4 regions of the Microbacterium sp. BK668 genome follow, and region 4 is predicted to be linked to each of the others. Evidence: predicted binding sites of a transcription regulator. Region 4 holds the regulator's gene; each other region holds the start of a gene.
The links. The regulator LexA, encoded in region 4, represses DNA repair genes until DNA is damaged. The targets are predictions, from matches to a motif close to TCGAACANNTGTTCGA.
Positions count from the first base shown of each region.

Region 1: a site for LexA is predicted at 1,290-1,305, ahead of EV279_RS02075 (HNH endonuclease signature motif containing protein). Genes of this name have one in related genera too.
Region 2: a site for LexA is predicted at 1,110-1,125, ahead of EV279_RS01810 (Rv2578c family radical SAM protein). Genes of this name have one in related genera too.
Region 3: a site for LexA is predicted at 1,348-1,363, ahead of EV279_RS00750 (DUF222 domain-containing protein). Genes of this name have one in related genera too.

Region 1 is NZ_SNWG01000001.1:476,560-479,765, forward strand. It holds gene EV279_RS02075 (HNH endonuclease signature motif containing protein) at 1-1,212, opposite strand, end outside; gene EV279_RS02080 (acyl-CoA desaturase) at 1,362-2,444, opposite strand; gene EV279_RS02085 (hypothetical protein) at 2,546-2,998, opposite strand; gene EV279_RS02090 (PKD domain-containing protein) at 3,082-3,206, opposite strand, start outside.
Region 2 is NZ_SNWG01000001.1:408,057-411,262, reverse strand. It holds gene EV279_RS01810 (Rv2578c family radical SAM protein) at 25-1,101, opposite strand; gene EV279_RS01805 (M15 family metallopeptidase) at 1,224-2,246, shown strand; gene EV279_RS01800 (acyl-CoA dehydrogenase family protein) at 2,328-3,206, shown strand, end outside.
Region 3 is NZ_SNWG01000001.1:171,323-174,528, forward strand. It holds gene EV279_RS16955 (SLC13 family permease) at 1-488, opposite strand, end outside; gene EV279_RS16960 (SLC13 family permease) at 512-1,258, opposite strand; gene EV279_RS00750 (DUF222 domain-containing protein) at 1,459-2,865, shown strand; gene EV279_RS00755 (hypothetical protein) at 3,023-3,206, shown strand, end outside.
Region 4 is NZ_SNWG01000002.1:287,677-290,882, reverse strand. It holds gene EV279_RS15275 (histidinol-phosphate transaminase) at 1-638, opposite strand, end outside; gene EV279_RS15270 (LysM peptidoglycan-binding domain-containing protein) at 669-1,046, opposite strand; gene lexA (transcriptional repressor LexA) at 1,306-1,986, shown strand; gene EV279_RS15260 (hypothetical protein) at 2,190-3,206, shown strand, end outside.

The DNA.
Region 1 (3,206 bases), on a different contig from region 4:
CGCGCCGCCGTACTGCCAGTCGATGCGATGGTCGAGGTCGCACTCGCGCGCGAGCCGCGGGCAGCCGGGGAACGCGCAGCTCGGACGCGTGAGCTGCACCCACCGCCGCAAGTCGTTGGGCACGCGATACGTCCGGCGGTCGACGTCGAGAACCGTGCCGGTGACCGGATGGGTGAGCACTCGAACCCAGGACGTCGCCGTTCCGGCCAGCTGCTTGGCGGTGTCGATGTCGATAGGCCCGTAGCCTTCCAGCGTGGCGGGCTCCTCCGACGCCCCGAGCAGCGTCAACACCGGGACTGTGATGGCCACCGTCGCGCGGATCGTGCGGTCCACGGCATCCGTCTCCCCCGCGACGAGCAGGTCTGCGAAGATGTCGGCGCGCAGCTGGGCGAGAGTTCGGACCTCGTCGTCCTGCCCCGCGAGGTGACGGGCCATCGTGTCCAGCCGGGTCATCGCCGCGCGCGCCCGCTCCGCCGACATGAGTGCCGTGACGGTCGCCATCCCGTCGAGCTCAGGGGAGGACCACACTCCGCGCTCCTCGGCGGCACGCCGGTGCCTCTCGTCGAGCCTCTCCGGATGCACGCGTTCTCGCCCGGCTCGTGCTGCGACGCGGAACTTCCCTGGCGTGAGCACACCGGCGACCTCGACCATCCGGTCGTCGAACTTCTCCCAGGTCTCGGGCGCCTGCGAGGGAAGGGATGCCGCGAGGGTGGCCGCAGTGACGGCGTTCTGCTCGCTCACCGCCCCGGCGAGGAACATCGACCAGAGGCGAGGCATGCGGTCCCGCAGGGCAGCGGCGTGCGTCGCCCGCGTCCGGACGGTCGTCTCCGACATCCGCAGGCGGACCGCCGCGTCGGCTGCTGCGGCACGGACCGCGAGGTCCCGGCGCTCACGACGCGCGGCGGCGGCACCGAGCCTGCGGGGGTCTGTCCACGCGGGGTCGGAAGTGGGATCGGGTCCCGCCCACGCCTCGGGGTCGAGCTCGGCCGCGCGCAGGATCTCGGCGATCAGGCGGTACTCCTGGGCGACGGCGATGCGACGCTGGAAGGCGATCGCGTCGAGCTCATCCGCAGCCACATCGTGGAGGTCGCGGGCCGACGCCGTGGTACGGCCCGGTGGATCGTCCAGCTCCCGATCCCACAGGTCGAACTCACTGCGGATCAGATGGTCGTCCTCAGTCGAGCGGTCCGCCGCCCCTCGTTCATCGTTCATATCTTCGATACTAGGAAGGGGCTCCGACATTGATATCTGGAGATCATGCCCGAATTGACAACCATCCCAGGGATCGTTAGTACATCAGTTCGATGTGGCGCCCGCCACGCCCGGCCCCCATCAGGCCCGGACCGCGGCATCCATTCTGCTCAGATGGCGCGCCGCTGTGCGACCAGGGGGCAGTCGAACGGGTCCCGCTCGCCGAGCCCCACCCGGTTGATGTAGCGGATGACGATCGCGTAGGAGGCGAGCAGCCCCGTGGACGTGTAGCGGATGCCGTGGGCCTCGCAGTGCGCGCGCACGATGACCGCCGCCCGGCGAAGGTGCGGCCGCGGCATCGACGGGAAGAGGTGGTGCTCGATCTGGTAGTTCAGCCCGCCCATCGCGACATCGAGCAGGCGGCTGCCGTGGATGTTGCGGCTCATCTCGGTCTGGCGGCGCAGGAAGTCGAGCTTGAGACTCGCCGGCACCATCGGCATGCCCTTGTGATTGGGAGCGAAGGACGATCCCATGTACACGCCGAACACGGCCAGCTCGACCACGAGGAACACGGCCGCCGTCAGCGGCGAAAGCACCACGAACGCGAGGGCGGCGAACCCGCCGAGCCGGATCGCGAGCAGCGCGATCTCCCACGAGCGACGCTCGACGTGATCCCGGGAGAGCACGCGACGCACGCTCGAAGCGTGCAGCGAGACGCCCTCGAGCGTGAGGATGGGGAAGAAGAACGCGCCTTGATGCGACATCGCCCAGCGGGTGAGAGGGCTGCGCGCGGCCCGCGCCCGGTCAGGAGTGACGGCGATGATCGGCAGGTCGATGTCGGGGTCCGTCCCCTCCTTGTTCGGGTTGGCGTGGTGGCGCGCGTGCTTGTGCCGCCACCAGCCGTAGCTCATGCCGATGAAGAGGTCGCCGATGATGAGGCTCGCCCAGTCGTTCGCCCGGCCCGACACGAAGATCTGCCGGTGGGCGGCGTCATGGCCGAGGAACGCCACTTGCGCGAACAGGATGCCGAGTCCCACCGCCGTGAAGAGCTGCCACCACGTGTCGCCCACCCAGACGAAGACCGCGAGCAGCCCGAGGATCGCCAGCGGAAGCCCGATCAGCTTCGACCAGTAGTAGCCGTACCGGCGACGCAGGAGGCCGGCCGCCCGGACCTGCTCCGTCAGGGCGGTGAAACTGCTGACGGCATCGATGCTGCGGTGGTGAGCGGTGGACGGGTTTGCTGTATCTGCCATGACGACCGTGCTTTCCGGGGGGATCCCTCAAGCAGACGTCAGGAGCAGCAGCTTCGGTGAGGCCCTTGCGTTCGGAGGAGAGGCGTGCTTCGCGCCGAGCGTCAGATGCGGAAGTGCGGCCCTCTGTTGTGATCGATGCGTCCCGCGTCGATGGGCGCCGTCTCGTGCCCGGCGAGCTCGTGCAACCACGGCGGCTGCTGGTCGATCGACACCGACCCCGCACCGGTGGTGAAGTAGGCGACGATCGGCGGGCTGTCGACGAACGCGGCGGCGAGGGCCGCGGCACCGGGCGCGGTCACGACGGCGTGGCGGGCGCGCAGATCGCGCATGAGGGTCGCGAATGTCTCGGGAACGGCGGCAGCCGGGTCGGGCGAGTCGCCGAGCTGCGAGCGCAGCCCGCTCATGATCTCTTCACGCTGCGCGGGTGACAGGCGTTCGAAGGCGGCTGCGTATGCCCTGTCGGCGACGGCCGCCGGCACGTTCCCCAGGACGTGGGCGTATCGGGCGATCTTCTCGTCGTCGGTGATCCCGTGGTGTGAATGCCGCCACTTCACGATTCCTCCTCCGTGATGAGCGCCAGGATACGCTCGCCAGGGGGCGGGGTGGTCCGGATGAGCCTGCACGTGACCAGCGGGGTTCAGGGAACAGGCACCGCGGAGAGATCATCGAACCGCGTCACCAGCGGCGCGTTCGTCGCGGTGCCCGATAGGTAGCTCATCAGGGCGAGTCCGCCGGCGACCTGAAGGGCGGCCGTCGAATCGG
Region 2 (3,206 bases), on a different contig from region 4:
GGACGGCGGCGGGCAGCGCGGCGGTCAGAAGAGCATCGCGGGTCCCGCCTGGCGCGCGGCGGCCGCGCGGCCGCGCGAGGTCGTGACCACCTGCGTACGGGATGCCATGCCCGGCACGGGACCGCGGCGAGGCGAGTCGTCCTCGGCCTGCCCGCCCAGTCCGTGCACGCGCAGCAGCGGCTGCACGCGCTTGGCGAGCCACGACCGGTAGGCCTTCGGCGCGTAGGTCGAGGCGCCGGGGTAGAGGCCCAGGTACGACGACACGAGCTCCGGGTGCTCGCGCTGCAGCCACTGCAGGAACCACGGCTTCACGCCGGGCCTCAGATGCAGCGCGCCGTAGACGACCCGCCACGCTCCCGCCTCTTTGATCCGGCGCAGGGCGTCGTCGAGCAGAGGCACCGAGTCGGTCAGGTGAGGGAGGATCGGCATGAGGAACACCGTCACCCGGAAGCCCGCGTCGGTCGCAGCCCGCACGGTCTCGAGCCGTGCCGCCGTCGTGGGCGTGCCGGGCTCGATGAGCTTCTGCACCGCGTCGTCGAACACCGCGATCGACATGGCGATCGTGACCGGCACGGATGCCGCGGCATCCTGCAGCAGCGGCAGATCCCGCCGCAGCAGCGACCCCTTGGTGAGGATCGAGAAGGGGGTGCCGGAGTCGGCCAGCGCCGAGACGATCCCGGGCATCAGCCGGTACCGCCCCTCGGCGCGCTGATACGGATCGGTGTTGGTGCCGAGCGCGACCGGTTCGCGCTCCCAGCTGCCCCGCGCGACCTCTCTGCGCAGCACGTCGGCGACGTTGATCTTCACGACGATCTGCGAGTCGAAGTCGTGCCCGGTGTCGAACTCGAGGTACTCGTGCGTCCCCCGGGCGAAGCAGTAGACGCATGCGTGCTGGCAGCCGCGGTATGGGTTCACCGTCCAGTCGAAGGGCATCGCCGAGGCCCCGGGGACGTGGTTGAGCGCGCTCTTGGCCATGACCTCGTGAAAGGTCACCCCCGAGAACTCCGGCGTCGTGACGGAGCGGACGAGACCGTTCAGGTGCTCGAGCCCGGGGAGGGCCGCGGCATCCGGAACCCCTAGCTCCTGACCCTGCCACCGCATGCCTACAGTCGAACAGAAATACGATGCCGCGTCAAGCCGACTCGAACAAAGGCGCGATGACGAGTCGGTGAGAATCGCGCCTGCCGACGGCCGCTCCCAGGTCGGCAGGGCACAATGGCGGGGTGACGCCTCCGGTCACGCGTCGCGAAGCCCGCGCGGCGCACCTCTTCACAGCTCCGCCCGCGCCCGCGCGTCATGCGCGGGCTCGCCGGGCTGCCCGGCTCGGCGTCGTCTTCGCAGCGGTCGCGGGCATCGCGCTCGTCGTGGGCGGTGCGGCCGCCGTCACCTCCGCTCTCACGGCCGCGGGGCCTGTTCGCGACGAGCGGCTCGCCGCCGCTCCGACGCCGTCGGCGACGCCTGTGCCCCTGCCGCAGGCCGTCGAGGCCATCCCGGCTCCCTCGGTCGCGCTGGCACCGGCGATCGTGGACCTCTGCGGCATCCCGGCGTTCACCGACGCTCTCGCCGCGGGCGACGACGCCGCGGCGATCGCCGCCGCGGGGGGCGCGGAGGCCTTCCGCACCTCGGTCTCCGCCGGCGCTGCCGGATGCGTGTCTTTGTCGGACCCCGGCCGGGTGTGGGTCGTCGTCAACAAGCTGCGGCCGTTCGATCCCGTCGACCATCAGCCGTCGTCGCTCGCGCGCCCGCCCGTGCGCGAGATCTCGACGGCGAATCTCCGCCCGGATGCCGCGGCCGCCCTCAGCGACATGTTCGCCGCCGCCTCGGCGGCCGGAGCCGGGGAGCTGGGGCTCGACAGCGGATACCGCTCCTACCGGACGCAGCGCACGACCTACCAGCGCCTCGTGTCGGTCAAGGGCGTGCAGGGCGCCGACATGGTGAGCGCGCGCCCGGGGTTCAGCGAGCACCAGTCGGGGCTCGCCGCCGACGTGACGGCGTGCTCGCCGGGATGCGTCGGCCTCGAGGCGTTCGCCGGCACGACGCAGCAGCAATGGATCGCCGCTCACGCGTGGGAGTTCGGCTGGATCGTCCGGTACGAGGCCGAGTGCACGTCGATCACGGGGTACTCGCCCGAGCCGTGGCACCTCCGGTACATCGGCCGGGAGCTCGCGGCGGCGTATCACGCGGGCGGCTGGCGGACGCTCGAGGAGTTCTTCGGACTCCCGCCCGCCCCCTCCTACGCCGACTGAGGCGCCGATCTGCCTGGCACTCAGTACCATGAAGTCTGGGATGGGATCCCATTCACTTCAGGGTGCGAGGAAGGAACCGCAATGGAGCGCGACATCTACGACGAAGACCACGAAGCGTTCCGCGACGTCGTCAAGGAGTTCTGCAAGCGCTACGTCACGAACGAGGCGCGCGAGCGCTGGGACGCCGAGGGCGAGGTCGATCGAGCCACGCTGCGCGCGGCCGGGGACGCCGGCGTCATCGGCCTGTCTGTGCCGGAGGAGTTCGGCGGCGCCGGGATGCTGCAGGACTACCGTTTCCGCGCGGTCGTCAACGAAGAGGTCATCAAGGCCGGCGCGGGCTCGCTCGCGGGCGCCCTCGGGATCCAGGACGACCTGGCCGTCCCCTACCTCGTGCACATGGGCACGCAGGAGCAGAAGGAGAAGTGGCTGCCGGGCATGGCCACCGGCGAGATCATCGGCGCCCTGGCGATGACCGAGCCCGGAGCCGGCAGCGACCTGCGCGGCATCAAGACGACGGCCAGGCGCGCGGAGGGCGGCTACATCGTCAACGGCGCCAAGACGTTCATCTCGAGCGGCAAGACCGCCGACGTCCTCGTCACCTTCGTCAAGACCGGCGAGGGCAATCGCCCCGACGCCTTCAGCCTCCTGCTCATCGAGAACGGCATGGCCGGCTTCGACCACGGCAAGAAGCTCCACAAGATGGGCTTCCACGGCCACGACACCGCCGAGCTGTCGTTCACCGACGTCTTCGTGCCGGAGGAGAACCTCATCAGCGGCAAGGAGGGCATGGGCTTCGTGCAGCTCATGATGAACCTGCCGCTGGAGCGGCTCTCGATCGCCGTCGCGGCGGCTGCGGGCGCGCAGGCGGGGCTGGATTGGACGCTCGACTACACCAGGAGCCGCGAGGCGTTCGGCGAGCGGATCATCGACTTCCAGAACTCGCGCTTCAAGCTGGCGGAT
Region 3 (3,206 bases), on a different contig from region 4:
AGCACCAGGAGCGCGACCGTCGGCCCGGCGTCGCCGATCGCTCCGAGGAGCGCGCTCGCCACGAGGTCCGCTGCGCCGGTCTTCGTGAAGGCGGTCGAGAGCGGAATCATGCCGGCGATGAGCACGATCGTCGTCCACGAGATCGAACGGTACGCCTGGGGCGGATCTACGACCCGCAGCACCACGAGCGCGCCGGCGGCCAGCAGCGCCGCCGCCGCAGGCGGCACGATACCCGTCGCCAGCAGCACGACCATCGCGGCGACGACGGCCATCGTGCGTCTCGCACCTCGTCCGAACGGCACCGAGCGGCGAAGCCGCTGGGGCGAATGCACGGCGAGCACCCCGTCGTCCCCCGCGTGTCGCGCCAGGTCGTCCCACCGCCCCTGCATGAGGAGCGCGTCCCCGGCCTGTACCGTGATGTCGCCTTTGAGCAGCTCATCGCCTCGACGGGCGGCCAGGACGACGAGATCCCCCGAGGGCGTCGCCATCCCGGGATAGATCACGCGTCCGATCAGGGGCGACCGCGCGCGACGACGACTTCGGTGACCCCGTTGGTCGGCCCCAGGAGCACCCCTGTGTCGAGCGTCAGCGAGTACTGCTGACGCAGGGTTCGCGCGTGTCGGGCGAGATCGAGCGGCATCTCGGCGGGCGTGCGCTCCGGGAGAAGCCGCGAGAACACCATGAGGTAGAGGACCGTGCCGGCCACGAGCGGGAGGCCCACCAGGGCGAACTCGAAGTAGCCGAAAGCACGCCCCCCGCTGTCCGCGGCGAACTCCGACACGATGATGTTCACGGGCGTCCCCGTCAGCAGGAGCATCGAGCCCGCGCTCGCGGCGAAGGCGAGCGGCAGCAGCAGCCGTGACGGAGCGATCTCCGCGCGAGCGGCGACGACGACGACGAGCGGGAGCAGTGCCGCGACGGCGCCGTTGACGCTGATGAGGGCCGAGACGACGGCGACGAGCAGTCCGATCACGAGGATGAGCGTGCGCCGCCGGGTGCCGGCTCGCGCGATGACCTTCTGCCCGGCCCACGCCGTGATGCCGGTGGCGTCGAGCGACTCGCTCACGACGAAGAGCCCCGCGATGAACAGCACCGTCGGATCGCCGAACCCGGCGAGCGCCTCCGGCAGCGTCAGCACCCCGGTGAAGAACAGGGCGAGCGAGACGCCGACCGCGACGAGCTCGAGCGGCACGCGATTGCTCACGAAGGCGATGACCGCGAGGACGAGGATTCCCAGGGTGGCGGCGACGGGGTCCACGGGCCTCAGCGTAGCCAGGAGGTGGGGAAGGATGCCGCGCGGCGGCCCGCACCGGTGCCGGCTGTGTGGCGGACGACACCTTGCGATATTCGAAGCTATGTACTAGTATCGACTCAAGAAGTCGCGCAACGTCCTCACTTAGCGCGCAGCATCCGAAGTCGCCCCGCACGTCAGGGCGCATCCGCACGACGGGGCATGCTGTGGCGAACGAGATCGAGGCAGGCGATGGGCTCCGGGGTGTGTGGCGAGAGCTCGACATCCTCGTCGGTGACGTCCGACGGGCTCGCGCCGCCGTCGCGGCCGCGCAGGCCCGCGAAGCAGCGCTGCTCGCCAGAGCGGTCGACCTGATCGAAGCACGCACGGGAGAGCGTCGCGCGGCAGGTCTTCGCTTCGGCAACGACCTGCCGCTGCGCGAAGTGTCGGCCGAGCTCGGCACCGCGATGCGGGTGGGGGATCGCACGGTGCAGCGCCGGATCGGGGACGCGCACACCCTCGTGACCCGCTTCGCGGCGACGTGCGAGGCGTGGCGTGCGGGGCGTATCGACCGACAGCACGTGACGACCATCGTCGACGAGAAAGTCGCGATCGCGGACGAGCTGGTCCGCCGCGAGTACGAGTCGCTCGTGCTCGCGGTGGCCGAGGTGGAGTCGGCAGGGCGCTTGCGGGAGATCGCGCGCGTCATCGCTGCGCGCGTCGACTCCGGCGCTTCAGCCCTCCGCCGGAAGGCAGCCATGCGCAGCCGGGACGTGCGGGTGATCGATCTCGACGACGGGATGGGTCGTCTGCTCGCCGATCTGCCCGCACCCCTGGCCCACGCGATCAGGGACCGGATCGACGAGTTCGCCCGTCGGGTCTCGGATGCGGAGAAGCGCGACGAGTCGCAAGCCCCGCTCGCCTCCGACCCCGTCCACACCGGAGGGGACATCGGCGCGGACGAGGAGTCGGAGTGGGCTTGCCGTCGGACGCTCGGCGAGATCCGTGCGGATGTGCTCGCGGATCTGCTCTTGACGAGCGTGCCCGAAGCTCATCGCGACTCCGAACGGCAACGCGCTCGCGGGCGTGCGAGGGCGGATCAGCCTCACGATCCCTATTGCAACTGCTGCGGGGCTGGGCGACGAGCCCGCTCTGATGAGCGGCTACGGCCCGGTCGACACGGAGCTCGCTCGGAGGATTCTGGCGGAGGCCCCCGTCTGGCACCGCGTGCTGACGAACCTCGAGACCGGTGCGCCGGACGCGGTCTGCCGCTATCGCCCGTCTGCCGCACTTCGCCGATTCATCGACATACGCGACGAGCGGTGTCGTTTCCCGGGATGCCGCATGAAGCCTTTGCGCTGCGACGCCGACCACACGATCGCAGCCGCCGACGGCGGTGGAACCAGCCCCTGCAACCTCGCAGACTTCTGCCGGCGGCACCATGTGCTGAAGCACTGCTCTCCGTGGCACGTCGAGCAGGACGGCGGGGGCCGCCTCGTATGGACGAGTCCGACGGGACGCGTGTACTCGGACTTTGTTCCCGCAACGTTGACCTTCGTTGCGGCACGGGAGCCGGCATGGGCGGCGGAAAGGGCGACGGCGACGGCGACGGCGACGGCGACGGCCGACCATGATCCGCCCCCGTTCTGACACTCGGCACGCCGCCCCGATCGCCGAGCGCCGAGCCTCCGCCCGAAGCGGGGAGCCGGTTTGCGAAGCATTCCGATGAGAATCTTATGAGGCGAGCCGCGCACCGAGCCCGCCCCACCCGCCTCACGTTAGCTTCGTGCCGTGGGCACGATCTATTACGGCGGTTCGGACACTCCGATCCACATCGAGGACCGGGCCTTGTCGCATCTCAAGGTCGTTATCGCGACCAAGCTCCGCCGGGGCGAGAGCTTCACCGTGTCATGGCGACACCCCGATGATCAGCCGGGCGGTCGCTCCACGGTCTGGCTCCACCCCTCGATCCCCC
Region 4 (3,206 bases):
AGCAGCGTGAGCGCCGAGCGCTCGTCGCGCGGAGCGAACTCGAAGTACGCCTCATCGACGACGACGACGCCATCGGTCGCGTCGTACACGGCTTCGATGACGTCGAGGCCCATCGGAGTACCGGTCGGGTTGTTGGGCGCGCAGAGGAAGACCACGTCAGGCGAGGCATCCGCCACCTGGGATGCCGCGCTCTCGGCGTCGACGACGAAGTCGCGAGCGCGCTCGCCCGCGACCCACGTCGCTCCCGTCGCCCGCGCGAGCAGGGGGTACATCGAATACGTGGGCGAGAAGCCGAACGCCGTGCGGCCCGGTCCCGCGAACGCCTGCAGGACATGCTGCAGCACCTCGTTCGACCCGTTCGCCGCCCAGATCTCATCGCGGGTCAGGCCGTGGCCCAGGTAGTCGGCGAAGCTCTCGCGCAGATCGGTGAACTCCCGGTCGGGGTACCGGTTGACATCGCGCAGCGCCTGCGCGACAGCATCCAGTATGTCGTCGGCGACCTCCTGCGGCACCGGATGGGTGTTCTCGTTGACGTTCAGCGCCACCGGGAGCGGCGCCTGGGGTGCGCCGTACGGCTTCAGTCCACGCAGATCGTCGCGGAGGGGAAGCTGATCGAGACTGCTGCTCACCCCTCCCATCGTAGGCGGCGCAGCCGTGGCGGCCGCGGCTCAGGAGCCGGGCGCATACTCCGTCGGCAGGGCGATCCGCTGCCCCGCCGAGACCTCGACGCCCTCGAGCGCGTTGAGCCGCACGATGGCGTCGACGACGTCACGGGGATCGGCACCAGGGGCGATCTCCTGCGCGATCGACCAGAGCGAATCGCCGGCGCTGACGGTCATCGTCTCGAACGATCCGGCGGGGGCGCCGGCGTCGCGCGACGCGAGGGCGGACGACCCGCCCAGGAAGACGGCGACGCCGAGGACCACGAGCGCGGGGTACGCCGCGAGGAGCGTCAGCACGCGGCGTCCGCGCGCGGTGAGGCGCAGGCGGGTGGCGGGAACGGCCCGGGCCGTCAGCCGGGGGGTCTCGAAGCCGATCGCGGTCATGGTGTCCTCCTGGAGGGAAGAGATTCGCATCCGCCGCTCGGCCGGGAGCGGCGGGATGCGAACCTGCGTTCCGAAGTTATCTTCGATACAATCCGGTGTCAAGGAAGTCGGCTCCGCCCCGACCGTCGAACGCGACACGCGCACGCTGCTGCTCGCCATCGCCTTCTCGACCGGATACGGTTTCGACACAGACACCCCACCACGGGCCTCCGACATTCGAAGACCGCTGCCCTCCCCGGCGCGAGACAGGAGCTGCGAGATGAGCGATCCGAGCGGCCGCGAACGGCCTCAGACCCGGCGGCGCAAGAGCCTGAGCGACAAGCAGCTCGCGATCCTCGAGGTGATCCAGCGGTCCATCGCGCGGCACGGGTATCCGCCGAGCATGCGCGAGATCGGCGACGCGGTGGGGCTGAAGTCGCTGTCGAGCGTCACGCACCAGCTGAACCAGCTCGAACTGAGCGGCTATCTGCGCCGGGACGCCGGCAAGACGCGCGCCATGGAGGTCCTCATCGACCTGCCCGGCGCGGCGGCCGAGAACCCCGCCGACACCGCTCCCGCCGTCGGCGACGCGGCCCTGGTCCCGCTCGTCGGCCGGATCGCGGCGGGCGTCCCGATCACGGCCGATCAGCAGATCGAGGAGATCTTCCCGCTTCCTCGGCAGCTGGTCGGAAAGGGCGACCTGTTCATGCTCAAGATCGTCGGGGAGTCGATGATCGACGCAGCCATCTGCGACGGCGACTGGGTCGTGGTCCGGTCTCAGGCAACCGCGGACAACGGCGACATCGTGGCGGCCATGCTCGACGGGGAGGCGACGGTGAAGGCGTTCCGGCAGCGCGACGGGCACACCTGGCTCCTCCCGCGGAATTCGGCGTTCGAGCCGATCCTCGGCGACGAGGCGGTCGTCCTCGGCAAGGTCGTCGCGGTCCTCCGCGCCGTCTGACCGCCGCGCCGGGCCCTGCCGCCGCGCCGGGCCCTGTCCCGCCGCCGCGCCGGGCCCTGCCGCCGCGCCCGGCCGACGAGCACGGCTCGGACGCGCCTCGCCCGTCGTGGGCGAGCGCGCAGGCCCGGCCATGGTCAACCTCGCGCCCCGCGGGCACAATGGCGGCAAGGCGGCGGGGACCGCCTCGATGAGAGGTGGGGAAGATGGCGACGTCCGAGATCGACGACCTCCGCGCGGAGGTCGACCGGCTGCGCGCCGAGAACGACTCGCTCCGCACGACCCCCGTCGAGCCGCTCCCGGGCGAAGGGTCGTCCGGCGCCGCGCGACGGCCGGGCCGGTGGCGCGCCTTCGTCTCCGCGCTTCTCATCGTCATCGCGGCCCTCCTCGTGCCCGTGTCCATCGTCACCGCGTGGGCGCGGGCCGAGCTGGTCGATGAGGAGCAGTTCGTCAACACCCTCGCACCGCTGGCCGACAGTCCCGCGGTGCAGAACATGCTCATCGACGAGACGATGGATGCCGTCAACGCCCAGGTGGACTTCACCGAACTGACGTCCAACGTCTTCGACGGCATCTCGCAGCTCGGCCTGCCGCCCCGCGCCCAGAGCGCCCTCGAGCTCCTCCAGGCCCCGGCCGCCCAGGGCCTCGAGAACCTCGTCACGACCGCCGTCACGCGCGTCGTGCAGTCCGACCAGTTCGCCGACGTGTGGGCCACCGCGACCCGGGGCGTGCACCGGGCCCTCACGACCGCCGCGACGTCGGACGGCGGAGGCGTCGTCGTGATGACCGACGACGGCGTCGGCATCCAGCTCGGCACCATCGTGGAGCGCGTCAAGCAGAACCTGCTCGACCAGGGAGTCGGCGTCGCGCAGATCATCCCCGCGGTCGACAAGGTCGTGATCGTCGGAACGGGTGAGACCCTCGTCACGATCCGCACGGTCTACGCCCTCGCGACGACCCTCGGCTGGTGGCTGCCGGTCATCACGCTCGCCCTGTTCGGGCTCGGCATCCTCATCGCCCGCAAGCGCAGCGTCGCGATCATTGGAACGGGCATCGGATTCGCGCTCGGCGGCGGCGCCCTCGCGCTCGGGTTCGCGATCGGCTATCCGGTCGTCGGCCAGGTGGCGGCCCAGCTGGACCTCTCCGTCGCCGGCCTGGATGTCATCTACACCCGGATGATCGACTCGATGCGGCAGACGGCGTCGATCGTCGCGCTGCTCGGC